One region of the Brevibacillus sp. SAFN-007a genome, then DNA from elsewhere that is predicted to be linked to it. Evidence: riboswitches for the same ligand, from Rfam matches in the RefSeq annotation. Region 1 holds a riboswitch; each other region holds the start of a gene.
The links. Region 1 has a riboswitch for thiamine pyrophosphate ahead of thiO (glycine oxidase ThiO). Riboswitches for the same ligand answer to the same signal wherever they lie in the genome.

Region 1 (2,260 bases):
CTCCCCTTCTGGTGTTTCTTTATTACCATATACAAGAGCCCATGGGGAGGTGTACCGGTTTGCCGATGAGACTAGCCCATTTTGCGCTGCCCTTCGTCTGTTCCCGCCAGAAAACGGGAAGGCAAAAACGGTGCCAGCCGCTCCGTATCGCCATTTTCCAGATAGTCGGCCATCCATTTGGCTGTGACCGGGGACAGCAGAATACCGTTGCGGAAATGCCCTCCGGCAATCGACAGCCCGTCCCAGCCGGGCACGGAACCAAGCAGCGGCTTGCCATCGGCGGTAGCTGGCCGCAGTCCGCCCCACGCCTCCAGAAAAGCGGCGCTGTGCAAAGCCGGGACATACGGCATAACGCCGTTCAGGATGCTGGCCAAGCCCGCCATGGTGACTTCGCGCTGAAAGCCGCTTTCGTCTTCCGTCGCGCCGATGACGATTTTCCCGTCCTTTTTCGGGGTAATGTAGCCCGATGTGCCAAAAATCACCGTGCGCAGCGGGATGCCTGCGGAGGATACGGCCGCGATCTGGCCGCGAACCGGGCGAACCGGAATGGAAACGCCGAGCATTTCCAGCATGATGCCCGCCCAAGCGCCTGACGTGATGATCGTCTGCTCCGCCCGCAGCGGCCCGAGCGAGCTCTCCACGCCGACTACCCGACCGCCTTTTACGGCAATGCCGCTCACGACGCAGCCTGCGTGCAGCGCGACACCCTGCAGGCGGCACGCTGTCACCAGAGCGCGCAGCAGCATGCGGTTGTTGATATGTCCTTCGTACGGAGAGTAGATGGCTGCCTGCGCCTGTTCGGTCAGAAGCGGCTCCACCTCAGCCAGCTGCTTTTGTTCTGTCAAAAAGTGGACGCTGTGCCCCGCTGCTTTTTGCCAATGGTACTTCGCTTCCAATTGCGCCTGCTCGTCATCGTTGAGTGCCACCGTAAGCAGTCCGTCCAGGCTAAGCTGTACGTCCCCTCCGGTAAACTCCTCCAGCTCGGCTGCCCACTCCGGGTAATAGGACAGCGAAGTCATGCCCAGATTGAGCATCGGGCCTGGGGAGGCAAATTCCTTCAATGGCGCAAGCATCCCCGCCGCAGCGGAGGACGCCTGTCCGCCCCACTCTCCCTGCTCCACCAGCGTGACGCTGTATCCTCTTCGTGACAACTCATAGGCCAGACTTAATCCGATGATTCCTCCACCCACTATGAGACAATCGCTCACTGTTTCTCTCTCCTCGCTGTTGCAATTTGGTCGGGGCCGCTCGCCCTGCACCGCAGCTTTCGCCAAAGCCCCTGACAAAAATCCCGCGATGGACCGTTCCATAAAGAAAGCCCACCCTCTCCTTTGCAAGGAAAAGGTGGGCTTCATACGCATAGAAACCAGGAAAAAGCGCTGTTTGCCGGCAACCGTATCCCTGCGCCGGCATGATCCGGATCAGGTGCAATGGGTCGATGGTCGTATGCTCCCATCCTCTCAGCCCCGCATGAAGGACTCCCCGAGTTGCTTGATCTTTTCTTTTCGTTTCCCTACCAAGTATAGTCCTCTTGGCAGTGACCTGACAAGATGCTTCCGCGCTTCCCTCTGCTCTTAATCTTCGTCTTTCACATCGTAGCTTTCCGGAACCGTTTCGTGACGCGCCGCTTCCTCGAACTCGCGAAGCTTGCGCAGCTCCTCCAGATGGTGATTGAACTGTTCCTTGTTAATGATGTACTCGTTGCCGTCGTGGAGGGCACGGATCTTGCCCTGATGAATTTTCTCCAAAATAAACGTTTCGGGAAGCTCCAAATACGCCGCTGTTTCCTCCACGGTCAAATACGTCTTGTTCTCGCGCAATCTTGCCTCCAGTTCCGCTTTCTGCCGCTCGAATCCAGGTTTTCCCAGAAGGGCGAACATGTTGGCTTTGTACGCCTCCACCCCTGGCTGATCGAACGGGTTGACGCCTAAGAGATAGCCGCTAATCCCGCATGCCTTTTCAAAAAAGTAGATCAGGGCACCGAGATGATACGCAGTCGCCTCTGGCATCTCCACAAGCAGGTTCGGTACGCCGCCGTCCACGTGCGCCAGTACCGTTCCTTCGAAAGCCTTTTTATTGACAAACCCCATCCGTTTGCCGGACAAGAAGTTCAGCCCGTCGACATCGAGCGGGTCCTCCTGTACGGTGATGTCGACAGCGGGCTTGTTCACGGTCACGACGGTTTCAAACAAGTGCCGCATGCCGTCCTGTATGTACTGCCCCAACGAGTGCAGGTCCGCGGAAAACTCCGCCGACGCGG
Region 2 (2,260 bases), on a different contig from region 1:
TTTTCCTCGTGATGGGCGAGACACCACGCAGCCAGGATGGAACCGCCGCGCGAAACGATTCCGGTCACGCGCTTCGCGGTCAGCGGAATGTAGCGGAGCAGGACACCGGCGTGGATGGTAAAGTAATCGACGCCTTGCTCTGCCTGTTCAATCAGCGTGTCCCGATAGATTTCCCAGGTGAGATCCTCCGCTTTGCCGTTCACCTTTTCCAGCGCCTGGTAGATCGGCACGGTTCCCACAGGCACAGGGCTGTTGCGGATAATCCACTCGCGGGTCGTGTGGATGTGCTTTCCGGTCGACAGGTCCATGATCGTGTCCGCGCCCCAGTGTACCGCCCAGATCATTTTCTCGACCTCCTCTTCCATCGAGGAGCTGACGGCGGAAGTGCCGATGTTGGCGTTGACCTTGACGTGAAAATGGCGGCCGATAATCATCGGCTCCGCCTCCGGATGATTGATATTGGCGGGAATGATCGCGCGGCCTGCCGCCACCTCAGCGCGGACAAACTCCGGCGTGACGCCTTCGCGGATGGCGATGTACTCCATCTCCGGCGTGATGATGTTACGGCGGGCATAGTGAAGCTGGGTGACTGCCTTGCCTGCCTTCGCCCGTCTCGGCTGATAGCCTTCGCGCGGGAAAGCGGGCATTTTCCCTGCGCTGTCGGCGTTTCGGATTCCGTTGTCCACAGGCTTTGGCTCGCGGCCGGCGTAGCTCTCCGTATCGCCTCGCTCCTCGATCCAGCGCTGGCGCACGAACGGCAGCCCTTTTTGGATATCGGCGACATAACCTTCGGCCGTGTATTCGCCGCTTGTGTCGTACACGCGCAGCGGCGGGTTTGGCGTGGTGCCGTACAGCCCCTCCGTAGGCGATAGCGCAATTTCGCGCATCGGCACGCGAATGTCGGGGCGGCTGCCTACCTCGTATACTTTGCGGCTTCCGGGAAAAGATGAAAGGGATGACATAAAAAAACCTCCTTGGCGTGGTTGCACGAAAGCGCGAACCTTGTAGGGAGGCGAAAGAGGCCCGTCGCGAAAAAACGCCGCATGGGAACATGCGACGCCAGACGCGAGAGCAGAGAAGAGACGGTATCCCGAACGTACAGATACGCATCGCTCATCTGTCATATGGACATTCCTCCGCTGGCATTACCCAGTTCAGGTTCAACGGTCGATGGCACAGTACCATCCTCTCAGCCTGGTGATTTCCAAGCTCCCGTGCTTGTTTTTGGTTTCGTTGCAAAATCAGGATACCGGAGAACACTGTATTTGGCAAGAAAAAGTTTCCAACAAAAATTGCCGCAGGGCAACACATTTTCCCCGCCTCTATACTCATGAATCGGACTAAAACTGTTTCTGTAGACCCACACGAATTTTGTCTGTTACGATGAGATTCGAAAACGAGAAACCGCTTTTATCCGTTCTGTTCTGACAACGTTGAGCGAAAAGGGCGATTGAGATTTTTGGGGTGATGGAGTGTGGATGTATATTCGGATTTGAAGCGAGGCGAGCGAGGGGCTTGGGTTAGTATTGTCGCCTATCTTTTTTGCTCGGCGTTAAAAATAGGGGTTGCGGTGCTGACCGGTTCGGAAGCGCTGATGGCGGATGGGCTGAACAACTCGACGGACGTGGTGGCATCCATAGCCGTGCTGATCGGGCTGCGCATCGCGCGCAAGCCGCCTGATCGCGATCATCCGTACGGGCATTTTCGCGCAGAGACGATCTCGGCGCTGGTCGCGTCATTTATCATGCTGTTTGTCGGGCTGGAGGTCATTACAGGAGCGATTCCGTCGCTGATGGACGCCAACCATAGCGCTCCGGACCTGTTGGCGGGCTGGACGGCTCTGGCAACAGCCGGCATCATGCTCGGGGTATACCGATACAACCGTCAGCTGGCCGTGAAAACGAACAGCCAGGCGTTGCTCGCCGCCGCTGCCGACAATCGTTCGGATGCCTTCGTCAGCATCGGTACGTTTGCGGGAGTTGCGGGCGCACAGTTTCAACTGCATTGGCTCGACCCGCTGGCTGCGCTTATCGTTGGGGGGATCATCCTGAAAACGGCGTGGGATATTTTCCGAGAGGCGACCCATCGCTTGACCGATGGCTTCGATGTGGGGCAGCTCGAGGAACTGAAGGAAACGATCGTCTCCATTTCCGGGGTGAAGGCGATCAGCGATATCAAGGCGCGTTATCACGGCAGCAGCGTGCTGGTGGACGTGGTGATTCACGTCGATCCGAAGTTGAATGTGGTGGAAAGCCACTCG
Region 3 (2,260 bases), on a different contig from region 1:
TTCGCGATCCGTCCCGCGAGGAAGCCTTTGCGCCCCGCTTCCACGCCGAGCTTCATCGCTTCGGCCATCAGCACCGGATTGTCCGCGAGCGCGACTGCCGTATTCAGCAGCACGCCGTCCGCGCCCAGCTCCATCGCTTTCGCGCAATCGGCTGGCGACCCGATGCCTGCGTCCACGATGATCGGCACTTTCGCGTCCTCGATGATGAAGCGGAGGTTGTTTTCGTTGACGATGCCTTGTCCGGAGCCAATCGGGGACGCGCCCGGCATGACGGCATGTACGCCCACCTCCTGCAAGCGCTTGGCGAGAATCGGATCGTCGTTGGTGTAAGTCAGCACGATGAAGCCTTCCTCGACCAGTATTTTCGACGCTTCCAGCGTGCCGATCGGGTCAGGCAGCAGCGTTTTCGGATCGCCGATGACCTCTACCTTAATCATGTCACACAAGCCGGATGCCCGCGCCAGACGGGCGATGCGCACCGCTTCCTCAGCCGTGTAGGCCCCGGCTGTATTCGGCAGCAGCGTGAATTTTTTCAGATCGAGCTGTTCCAAAAAGTTCGGCTCTTGCGGATTTTCCAAATTGAGCCGACGAATCGCGAATGTCAAAATTTCGGCCTCCGACGCCTCTACTGCTTTTCCTTGCGTTTCCAAATCTGCGAATTTTCCAGTCCCGAGCAAAAGGCGGGAACGAAACTCGTAAGGGCCAATTTTCCATGTATCCATGCTGGTCATCCTCCTCCGACAAAATGAACGATTTCGATGCGATCTCCGTCTGCAATCGGCGTTTGTTCATACCGGGAGCGGTCGATGATTTCTCCGTTGCGCTCCACGACGACAATCTTCTCTTGCAGGGAATACGAAGCGAGCAGGGCGCGGACTGTGTTGATCTCAGCCGACAGCTCTGCCGTTTTTCCGTTCAGCACAACAACCATGGTCTTCCTCCTTCTTGCTGCTACTTGTCGAGGGACGAAAAAACGGCCTCCCTCGCCTGCCGGAAGTCACTCCAGTCAAACGGTGGAAGCCGTATACGTATCCCATCGGACAGATGGAAGAAAAAAACCATCCGCCGTGGGATGGTTGAGTTGATCTCGTCGTCTGGTAGCAGCATTCCGGCAAATCCGCCGCAACTGCTGCACCGTGAAATCGATTCATATACCTCTTCCTCCGCTGGCATGACCCAGGTCAGGTTCAACGGTCAGTAACACGCTCGTTACAATCTCAGCCGACGATGCTCGGCCCCCGTTTGGTAGTCACCTTATGAAATTGTCGTACATTCGAGTATTACAGTACCACTCTATTTCGTGTTTGTAAAGGTTTCCTTATACATCGCTTCCAGCTCAACCAGGCAACGCTCGGCCCAGGCCGCCATTTTTTTCAGCTTTTCCATTTCCCGCTCCATCGCCGTGCGCACGGACTCCTTGTAGTCCGGCACTTCGCCGTTGTAGCGGATGACGGATGCGGCCGGGGCCATGAATTTTTCCTGGTAGGAGAGCGCCGGACGCTGGTGGAACAGCGGCACATCCACCTCGTAGGAGGTATGGAGATCGCCCTGCTGCGGGTATTTCGTCACCGCAAGCACCTTGAGCAACAGCTTCGTGTCGTGAATTTCCAGCACTTCCGCGATATATTCTCCTGTCCGCTGCGTCACGCGAACTTTATCGCCGGGGTTCCAAAACATCGTCGTTTCCTCCTCGCATCATTCATTATGGTAGGGGCTTAGGCAAAAACGGCCTTGCCACAGCTTGCCACTCACTACTCGCCCGTCAGGTCAGCGACTGGGCAAGCAACTTGCGGGCGTGCGCCAGCACTTCATCTGCGGCAGGTGCTGGTTGACCGCCGCCCTGCGCCATCGCCGGATTGCCGCCACCTTTTCCGGCAATTAACGGGAGCGTCTCCTTGAGCAGCTGGTTGACGGCGACATTCACATCCTGCCCCCGCGCAAACACAAGCTGAGTCTTCTCGCCAGTCGCTGCGGCCAGCAGGCAAACGACGTCCGGCGCCTCCGCGACCGCCAGTTGGGCGAACTGCTGCAACTGCTGGATCGTTTTGTCCGGGAAAACGTGCGCCAGGACACGCACCCCGCCCATCTGCTCCGCCGCGCCGAGCTGCTTGCGAACTTCGCCCGCAAGCAGCTGTTTTTCCGCTTCGGCGAGCCTTGCTTTCAAACTGTCCCGTTCGGCCAGCACGCGCTCTGTCTGCGCGATCAACTCCGTCTCACTGGTCGCCATCAGCTTCGCCAGCTCGCGGACGGTCGCCTGCTT

Region 2: another riboswitch for thiamine pyrophosphate. It lies ahead of thiC (phosphomethylpyrimidine synthase ThiC); the one in region 1 lies ahead of thiO (glycine oxidase ThiO).
Region 3: another riboswitch for thiamine pyrophosphate. It lies ahead of thiS (sulfur carrier protein ThiS); the one in region 1 lies ahead of thiO (glycine oxidase ThiO).

The regions. Positions count from the first base shown of each region.
Region 1 covers NZ_JBQCKK010000009.1:87,448-89,707, reverse strand. Annotated here, with positions in the region: gene thiO (glycine oxidase ThiO) at 72-1,208, opposite strand; TPP riboswitch at 1,379-1,495, opposite strand; gene ACTHO6_RS12095 (excisionase family DNA-binding protein) at 1,575-1,793, opposite strand; partial or broken gene ACTHO6_RS12090 (glucose-6-phosphate isomerase) at 1,815-2,260, opposite strand, start outside.
Region 2 covers NZ_JBQCKK010000006.1:150,045-152,304, reverse strand. Annotated here, with positions in the region: gene thiC (phosphomethylpyrimidine synthase ThiC) at 1-962, opposite strand, end outside; TPP riboswitch at 1,115-1,225, opposite strand; gene ACTHO6_RS09920 (cation diffusion facilitator family transporter) at 1,475-2,260, shown strand, end outside.
Region 3 covers NZ_JBQCKK010000008.1:41,080-43,339, reverse strand. Annotated here, with positions in the region: gene ACTHO6_RS11250 (thiazole synthase) at 1-722, opposite strand, end outside; gene thiS (sulfur carrier protein ThiS) at 728-931, opposite strand; TPP riboswitch at 1,142-1,252, opposite strand; gene kapB (sporulation phosphorelay system protein KapB) at 1,294-1,677, opposite strand; gene ACTHO6_RS11235 (alanyl-tRNA editing protein) at 1,763-2,260, opposite strand, start outside.